Linked DNA regions of Bradyrhizobium diazoefficiens. The protein of the gene in region 1 interacts with the protein of each later gene in a pairwise test. Links are inferred from orthologs where the notes say so. Each region holds a gene or a part of one and is shown on either strand. Other genes may lie near its edges.

Evidence for each region. The genes of interacting proteins can lie anywhere in the genome.
Region 2: the proteins of rlmB (region 1) and JJC00_RS18530 interact in binary tests that used the Escherichia coli proteins (3 or more experiments, as listed by UniProt). The link is inferred for Bradyrhizobium diazoefficiens from one-to-one orthologs.

Annotation. Positions count from the first base shown.
Region 1 is NZ_CP067102.1:3,513,438-3,517,560, forward strand. Bases 729-3,673 are described here. They hold rlmB (23S rRNA (guanosine(2251)-2'-O)-methyltransferase RlmB), read right to left. Parts: upstream 2,644-3,673; coding sequence 1,813-2,643; downstream 729-1,812. Other genes in these bases: JJC00_RS16135 (hypothetical protein), read left to right, coding at 729-1,181; JJC00_RS16140 (hypothetical protein), read left to right, coding at 1,226-1,750; JJC00_RS16155 (MBL fold metallo-hydrolase), read right to left, coding at 3,076-3,673. Outside these bases: JJC00_RS16130 (hypothetical protein), read right to left, coding at 1-392; more of JJC00_RS16135, read left to right, coding at 696-728; more of JJC00_RS16155, read right to left, coding at 3,674-4,047. UniProt on the Escherichia coli protein: Specifically methylates the ribose of guanosine 2251 in 23S rRNA.
Region 2 is NZ_CP067102.1:4,006,917-4,011,080, reverse strand. What follows is about bases 513-3,498. They hold JJC00_RS18530 (NAD(P)H-hydrate dehydratase), read right to left. Parts: upstream 2,763-3,498; coding sequence 1,263-2,762; downstream 513-1,262. Other genes in these bases: JJC00_RS18525 (P-II family nitrogen regulator), read left to right, coding at 3,143-3,481; JJC00_RS18535 (GNAT family N-acetyltransferase), read right to left, coding at 820-1,263; JJC00_RS18540 (multicopper oxidase family protein), read left to right, coding at 513-818. Outside these bases: more of JJC00_RS18540, read left to right, coding at 1-512; glnA (type I glutamate--ammonia ligase), read left to right, coding at 3,632-4,164. UniProt on the Escherichia coli protein: Bifunctional enzyme that catalyzes the epimerization of the S- and R-forms of NAD(P)HX and the dehydration of the S-form of NAD(P)HX at the expense of ADP, which is converted to AMP.

The DNA of each region.
Region 1 (4,123 bases):
GGCCTGCACACAATGCCATTGCGGGCTGCGTAGGCGTCCCAATTGCCGTGCCAGCCCGGTCCGCCGCGGTCGTAGCTCGCATAGGAATTGCTCCAGCCCTGGAACGGTGCGGAGGCGACGGCTGCCGCGGTGCCGACGGCGGCGCCGGCCACCGCGCCCGCTGTGTCGAGCGGCCAGAAGCCCGACTGGTCATTCACCTGCCGACGCGCCATGTGCCGACGCCGATAGGCGCGATCGGCGGTCGGATTGCCGGCGCGAAGATTCTGGCAATTGGGATCCTGGAAGGGCCCAGTGCAGCGGGCCGAATTGTCGATCACGGTTTGCGCGTAGGCTGGTGCGGCAAGCGTGGACGCGACAATTGCGGCCAGGCCCAGAAGTTTCAGGCGCGTCATGGCGTTTTCTCCATGTTGTTGAGACCTGTGCTAAGTGCGACATTCGGCGGTGGTTCCGCGGTTTCTCGGATACGGGGTCACATCAACGTGAGCCCGCACAGGATGTGCGGTTCATATCGCGCAACCCGGCGCCCTCGCCGGTGCGAGGGGTTGTGTGCCGTTAACGTTTCGCTAGTGCGCCCGGCAGCATTTGAGCCGCTACCGACCCTTGTGCGTTAGGCTTACCGGCATTTGGTGAGGGGGCCTTAACCCTCTGTCTGCCGTGATCGGATAGGTTGCCGGCTGTACAACCGGGATCCTCCCATGCGCGCTTCCGCGCTCGCAGCCTTTCTGATCGGACTGCCTGCAACGGCCTTTGCCGGCGGCGGTTTCGATATCGTCGTGCCCGGGCGTCCCGGTGTGCCCATCATCATCAACAATATCGATGTGTCCTATTCCGTCGTCGAGGGCGTCTGGGGTCTGGGCAAGAACGTCCAGGTGCAGCCCACGATCTATGGCGGGCGCTACGTGGCCGAGCGGCAGCCCTCTGACGTCGGCCATTATTATCCGAGCATGGGCTTGCAGCCCGGCTATGGCCGCCTCGAGGTCGAGCCGCCTGCGAACCGCAAATTGCCGAAGCCGGCCGAAAGCTATCATGAGAGCTGGGGCGCGCAGTCCGCGCCGTTGCCGCCGCAGATGGATGTGCCCGTCAATCCGCCGCCGGTGATCCTCGCGCCCGAGATCAATGACCATCCGCGGCGGCCTCGGCCACGGCCGCATGCAGCAATACCCGGCAAGCCGCCGGGTTAAGAAACGTCAAAATCCAACAAGACGGAAATCAACAGGAGAGAGTAATGCGTCAGATGATTTCGGGACTGGTCGCGGCGGCTGCCGTGATGTTTGTGGGCGCTGCGCCCGCCACGGCCTGCGGCTTCAACCCGTGCCAGCCGGTTGCGCCGGTTTTCTCCGGCTGCAACACCGGCTGTGGTGGTTATGGCTACGGCTATGGTGCCAGTTATGGCTATGGCTATGGCGGAGGCTATGAGCGTCTCGCCGAACCGACCACGCAATATTACTACGTCAACCAGGGCCCGACCTACACCGGCCCGGGCGCCTTCGCGCCGTATCCGACCTACCAGGAGGACGCGGTCGTCGCGCCCGCTAACTATGGCTACGGCTATGGCTATCGCGCTGCTGCTGTCGCGCCGCCGGCCGCCTATCCCTATCGCCGCCCGTACTACCGTCCGTATCGCTACGGCTACGGCCCGCGCTACGGCTACCTGCCGCGCACGCATTACGGCTACGGTCCGCGCTATGGCTACGCCCATCGCTACGCGCCGTATTACGGCGGCCATCGCGTGCTGCGCCGCTATTACTGATCTCTGATCGGTTGAGCCAACGAAACGCCCGTCCGCGTGATGCGGACGGGCGTTTTGTTTCGTTAGCGCTTCATCAAGCCGAGCCGGCTCGCGCCGACATAGAGCGAGAGCACGGCGGCGTTGGAGACGTTGAGGCTCTTGATCTCGCCGGGCATGTCGAGCCGCGCCACGACGCTGCAGGTCTCGCGCGTCAGCTGACGCAGACCCTTGCCTTCGGCCCCCAGCACCAGCGCGAGCGGCTCGCGCAGCGCGACGTCCGAGAGGTCCTCGGTGCCTTCGCTGTCGAGGCCGACGGTCTGGAAGCCGTTTTCGTTCAGCTCGTTCAGGGCGCGGGCGAGATTCGGCACCGTGATAACAGGCACCAGCTCAAGCGCGCCGGAGGCGGCTTTGGCGAGCACGCCAGTCGCTTCCGGACTGTGGCGCGCGGTGGTGACGATCGCCTTCACCGCGAACGCCGCAGCCGAGCGCAGAATCGCGCCGACATTGTGCGGATCGGTGATCTGGTCGAGCACCAGCACCATGCCTTCTTGCGCCAACGTCTCGATGTCAGGTGAGGGCAGGGGATCGGCCTCGGCGAGCAGGCCCTGATGCACCGCGTCGGGCGAGAGCAGGCGGTCGATCTCCTGCGGCTGGACGATCTCGGGCGCGATCCGGGTCTCGATGTTTTCGTCCGCGAGCCGCTTTGCGGCGTTCTCGGTCAGCGTCAGCTTGCGGATCCGGCGCTGCGGGTTGGCGAGCGCCATGGTGACGGTGTGCCAGCCATAGAGGATGACGGGCCCGTCAGCGTGCGAATCGCGCTCGCGCCAGGCCGGACGGCGGGTCGATTTCCCGGGCCTGTTGAAGGGCTTAGACCCGCTTCGGGGACCCTTGGGGATGAATTTTCGATCCTTCATGGGCTCGCTTGTGTCACGGGTCCTGGAATATGGCAATTTGGGAGGCTTCGAGGGTGATTTTAGCTGTTCGCCTCGGTTGACTTTGCCCCACCGGATCGCCCATAACCGCGCCCGGTCGCGCCCCCATCCGGGCTGTCGCGGCCTTCACGTTCCATGGCCGTATTCGGTCCGCCGGCAAGGTCCGGCCCGATTGTGCTGCCGTCGAGCGGGGGAGTGTCCCGAGTGGCAAAGGGAGCTGACTGTAAATCAGCCGCCTCATGGCTTCGCAGGTTCGAGTCCTGCCTCCCCCACCAGCCTTTGCTCGCTTCGCGAGCTTCAGCTAGGCAAGCCAGCTCAGACGATCGTGGCGCGTGGCGAGCGAAGGCTGCCGCGCCCGTAGCCCGTGGGGGGCAAGGCGAGCTGTCGACCCGACAGAGCGCCTTTATCGACCTCTCACAGTGCCGGCCACGGCATCGGAATGTAGCCGTAGGCGCCGTCTTCGCGCGTGACGTGACCAACGCCGGGGAAGGGCAGGTGCATACCGGCGACGAGCAGCCTGTCAGCCGAAGCCATCTCCAGCATCTTCTTGCGTGTGGTGACGGCGGCCGCCTGATCCACATCGAAGGCGATCGCCCATTCCGGATGGGCGAACTGCAAGGCGGATGCGTGAATGACGTCTGTAAAGAGCAGCATGTTGGCGTTGCCGGCGCCGATCCGCAGGGCAAGATGCCCCGGCGTGTGGCCGGGCGCCGGCACCGCGGTGATGCCAGGTGCGATCTCGACCTCGCCGACGATCTGCCGGATCTTGCCGCGGTACGGTGCGAGTGATTTGCGCGCAATTTCGAAGTACGGCTTCATCTGATCGGGGGCCCGGGACACGATGCCGTCGTCATGCCAGAAGCCGAATTCGGCGCCCGCAACCACTATCTCAGAGGCGGGAAAGGCGGCTTTGCCGTCCACGCCGATCAAGCCGTTGGCATGATCGGGATGCAGGTGGGTGACGATGACGGCGTCGATCTCTTCCCGCCTGACGCCGGCCGCGGCGAGCGCCTCCGGCAGATGGCCGAGCGTCGGTCCCATCGCCGATGCGGTGCCCGTATCGACGAGGACGTGCCGGTCGCCACGCGTGACAAGGTAGGCATTTACGGATGTAGGGATAGAACTTGGCAGGAATGCTCTTGCCAGCAGCGACTCGGCGACAGCCGGACTGGCGGCTGGAAAGAGTTCGAGGCCGAGATTGAGGTAACCGTCGCTGAGCGCCGTGATCGTGAAGTCGCCGAGCGCGAAGCGATGGGCGGCGGGTAGCCGCGCAGGTGGCGTCGCGTCGAGTGTTGCGGCCTTCGTGCCGTAGGAGTTGGTCCCTGTAGCGAGCAGGGTGGCGGCGCCAAGTGCGGCACGGCCGAAGGTTCGGCGGTCGATGTTCATGATGTTGCTTCCATGGTTTCTTGAGGATGTCCGCAGGGCCGTACAGACCTGCTGCGGCGGGTGAGCGATCGATCTG
Region 2 (4,164 bases), 490 kb from region 1 along the record:
AGGTCCTGCTGATCGAAGAGTGGCGCGTGAGGCCGGATGGCACCGCGTTGCCGCCGGGCCAGGATCCCAAGGACACGACCCCGCTCTACACGCTGAACGGACGAACTTCATTTGAACTCTCAGCCGCGGTCGGCGAGCGGCTGCGGCTGCGCTTCATCAACGGCTCGCAACGTTCTGTTCTGGCGATCAAATTGGAAAACCACGAGGTCCACGTGATGGCGCTGGACGGACAGCCGACCGAGCCGTTCCCGGCCCGCAACGGCGCCCTGGTGCTGGCCCCTGGCGCCCGCGCCGACGCCTTCGTCGATGCAGCCATATCGGCCGCGTTCGTGCTGCATGACGGCAAGCAGGCGAGCCCGATCGGGCACCTCACCATCTCGGGCAACCTGGAGCGACGCGCGGCCCTGCCGCCGCCACAGCCGCTGCCCTCGAATGACCTCCCCGAAAAGCTCGATCTGAAAGGCGCCCTGCGGTTCGATGTCGCGCTCGGCGCCCTCGACGCCGGATGGACACGGACCGCCAATTTCTCCACCGCCTCGGCTCCCGCCTTCCGCGCCAGGGCGGGCCGGACCATCGTGCTGGCGGTGCAGAACCCCGCCCCCATCACCATCGTCTTCCACCTGCACGGCCACCATTTCCGTTTGCTCGACCGGCTCGACGATGGCTGGAAGCCGTATTGGCTCGACACGCTCGCGATCGAACCCGGCCAGACCCAGCGCATCGCCTTCGCCGCGACCTGGCCGGGACGATGGCTGATCGAATCCGTCGTGACCGACTGGTCCGCGCCGCGGCTGGTGCGGTGGTACGGTGTGGAGTGAGCTATCGGCTCGTTCGCGTCCAGACGTACCGAGCGTCGGACTCCTTCTCCTCGTTACGCGCCCCGTCGGTCTCCTCGGCCAGGCTGAACCCGCGCGCCTCATAGAAGCGCCGCGCCGGCACGTTGCGCTGGAAGGTCCAGAGCTCGAGCCTTTCGGATGCGCCTTTGGCAATGTCGAGCAGTTCCGTGCCGACGCCGCGGCCCTGCGCGGCGGGACGAACGTAGAGCTGCTCGATCCAGCCGTCACGAAACGCGATGATCCCGCGCAGTTCATCGCCGTCGAAGCGTCCCCAGACGCGGCAGGTCGGAAAGACACGCTCGCGGTAGAACCAGTGATCCTCGTCCGGGGTGTGCAGCCCAACGAGCCACGGCATCGCCCGGTCAAACGCGGCCCGATGGACCTGCGCCGCCGCGCCCATGTCGGTGAGCGCGAGCGGCCGGAGCATCAGTACTCGATCCCGAGCGCGTTATAGATCCGCCGGTGCACGGCCGGCAGCGTCTCAGTGAGATCTTCGGCGATCAAGCCCGGCCCTGCTTCGCTTCCCGCCTCGCCGTGCATCCAGACGCCGATACTGGCGGCCTCGAACGCCGGCACGCCTTGCGCCAAGAGGCCAGCGATGATGCCGGCGAGCACGTCGCCGGCACCTGCGGTCGCGAGCCAGGGTGGCGCGTTGGCGGCGATGGTGGCCCGGCCGTCGGGCGCGGCGATGGTGGTGTCGGGGCCCTTCAAGAGCACGACGGCGCCGGAGCGTTCCGCGGCGGCGCGCACGCGCTCCAGCTTCGAGCGGCCTGGAGTCTTGTTGCTGAGGTCGGAGAACAGCCGTGGAAACTCGCCCTCGTGCGGCGTCAGCACCACCTGGGCCTCAGCCGCGGACTTGATCGACTCAAACAGCCGCTCGGGACTTGCGGCAAAGCTCGTCAGCGCATCCGCATCGAGCACGACATGGCGCCGCGCCGAGATCGCGGTGTGAACGATATCGCAGGCACGATCGCCGACGCCGGCGCCGGGGCCGATCATGCAGGTGTTATAACGCTTGTCATCGAGCAGCTCGCCGAACTCGATCACGGTGTCGACGGGTCGAACCATCACGGCGGTTAGCGCGGCTGCATTGATCGCGAGCGCATCGCGCGGGGTCGCAAGCGTCACCAGGCCCGCGCCGGCGCGCAGAGCGCCGCGAGCGGCAAGCCGCGCAGCGCCGGTCGCGGCCGCATCGCCGGAGACCGCCAGCACATGGCCGCGCGCGTATTTATGGCCGTCGATGCGCGGCACCGGGAAAGCAGCGCCCCAGAAATCCGGATCGTTCTCGAAGGTCTGTGGCGCGATCTCGTCGAGCACCTGGGCGTCGATCCCGATGTCGGCGACGCGCACGCGGCCGCAATGCATGCGACCGGGCAGCAGCAAATGCGCGGGCTTCTTGCGAAAGAAGGTGACGGTCTCGGTGGCGTTCACCGCGACGCCCAGCACGGCCGCGCTGGTGCCGTTGATGCCGCTCGGCAAATCGACCGCCAGCACCGGCGCGCCATTGGCATTGATCGCCTCGATCATCGCGCGCGCCTCGCCGTCGATGGGACGGCTCAAGCCCGCGCCGAACAGCGCGTCGATGATCAGCGCAGGTCTTCCGATCGCCTGCGGATTGAACGGCAACACCGGTTGCTTCCAGCCGCGGGCGGCGGAGGCTGCGTCGCCCTGAAGCTGGTCGCGCTCGCACATCAGGATGACCGAGACCTCGCGGCCTTGCGCGGCGAGTTCGGCGGCTGCGACAAAACCGTCACCGCCATTGTTGCCGGGGCCGGCCACGATCAGGATCGACCCCTCCTCGACCAGCGCGTTGGCGGCTTCGGCGACCGCCTGGCCTGCGCTCAGCATCAGCTTGAAGCCAGGCGTGCCGGCCGTGATGCTGAGTTGATCAGCCCGCTGCATTTCCGCGGTGGTTAGAACTTCCATGCCACTTCCCTGGTCTTAAACGCCTTTTCAACAGGCACGTTCCGCGCCGATCCACCCCGCGGAGCAACGAACTGCACAGATATTGAACCGTTTGCCTATTTCGTAGTCTGCGGTATTTTGGGTCGATCGGCTCCACCTATCAGAGATGCTCGTTAAAAGGCTGATAACGCTCCATTAATCAGGGCATTTGCAACTTGGCATAGACCCTGCTTTCGAGGAAGCCGCTTCGGTTCGTCGTGCTCACTGACATTATCTGGGTGTGGCCGGCCGTTGTTGCCGGGCTGGTCAGGTCCCGGCATAGCGAAGACAAAATCGTGCGTGAGATAAAGCGCATCCTGACGAAGACGTTGCTATTTGATCGAAAGGCCGGGAGGCGCGCAGTGAAGAAAATCGAAGCCATCATCAAGCCGTTCAAGCTCGACGAGGTGAAAGAAGCGCTGCAGGAAGTCGGCCTTCAGGGCATCACCGTGACCGAGGCCAAGGGTTTTGGCCGCCAGAAAGGCCACGCCGAGCTGTACCGCGGCGCAGAATACATCGTCGACTTCCTGCCCAAGGTGAAGATCGAGATCGTCATCGGCGACGACCTGGTCGAGCGCGCGATCGACGCGATCCGCCGCGCCGCGCAAACCGGACGCATCGGCGACGGCAAGATTTTCGTCTCCAACATAGAAGAGGCGATCCGCATCCGAACCGGCGAATCCGGGCTGGACGCTATCTGAGCCGGGTGCTATCCCGAATCTTGCGACACTCTGAAAGAAAAAAGGCTGCTTCGGCGGCCTGATTTCGTTTGTGCGGTTGCGCCAACTCGCCGAAAGCGAGAACGAATCTGCTCATCTGGAAACCGACCCGCAGAGCCAAAAGGGGTATGCATGAAGACCGCCAAAGACGTCCTGAAATCGATCAAGGACAACGACGTCAAATACGTCGACCTGCGCTTCACTGATCCGCGCGGCAAGTGGCAGCACGTGACGTTCGACGTCAGCATGATCGATGAGGACATTTTCGCCGAAGGAACGATGTTCGACGGCTCCTCGATCGCCGGCTGGAAGGCGATCAACGAGTCCGACATGTGCCTGATGCCCGATCCGGTGACCGCGACGATCGATCCGTTCTTCGCCGAGACCACCATGGTCATCACCTGCGACGTGCTCGAGCCGACCACCGGCGAGCCGTACAACCGCGACCCCCGTGGCATCGCCAAGAAGGCCGAAGCCATGGTGAAGTCGATGGGCGTGGGCGACACCGTCTTCGTCGGCCCCGAAGCCGAGTTCTTCGTGTTCGACGATGTTCGCTTTTCGAGCGGCCCCTACAACACCGGCTTCAGGCTCGACTCCTCGGAGCTGCCGACCAACACCGACACCGAATATGAAGGCGGCAATCTCGGTCACCGCATCCGCACCAA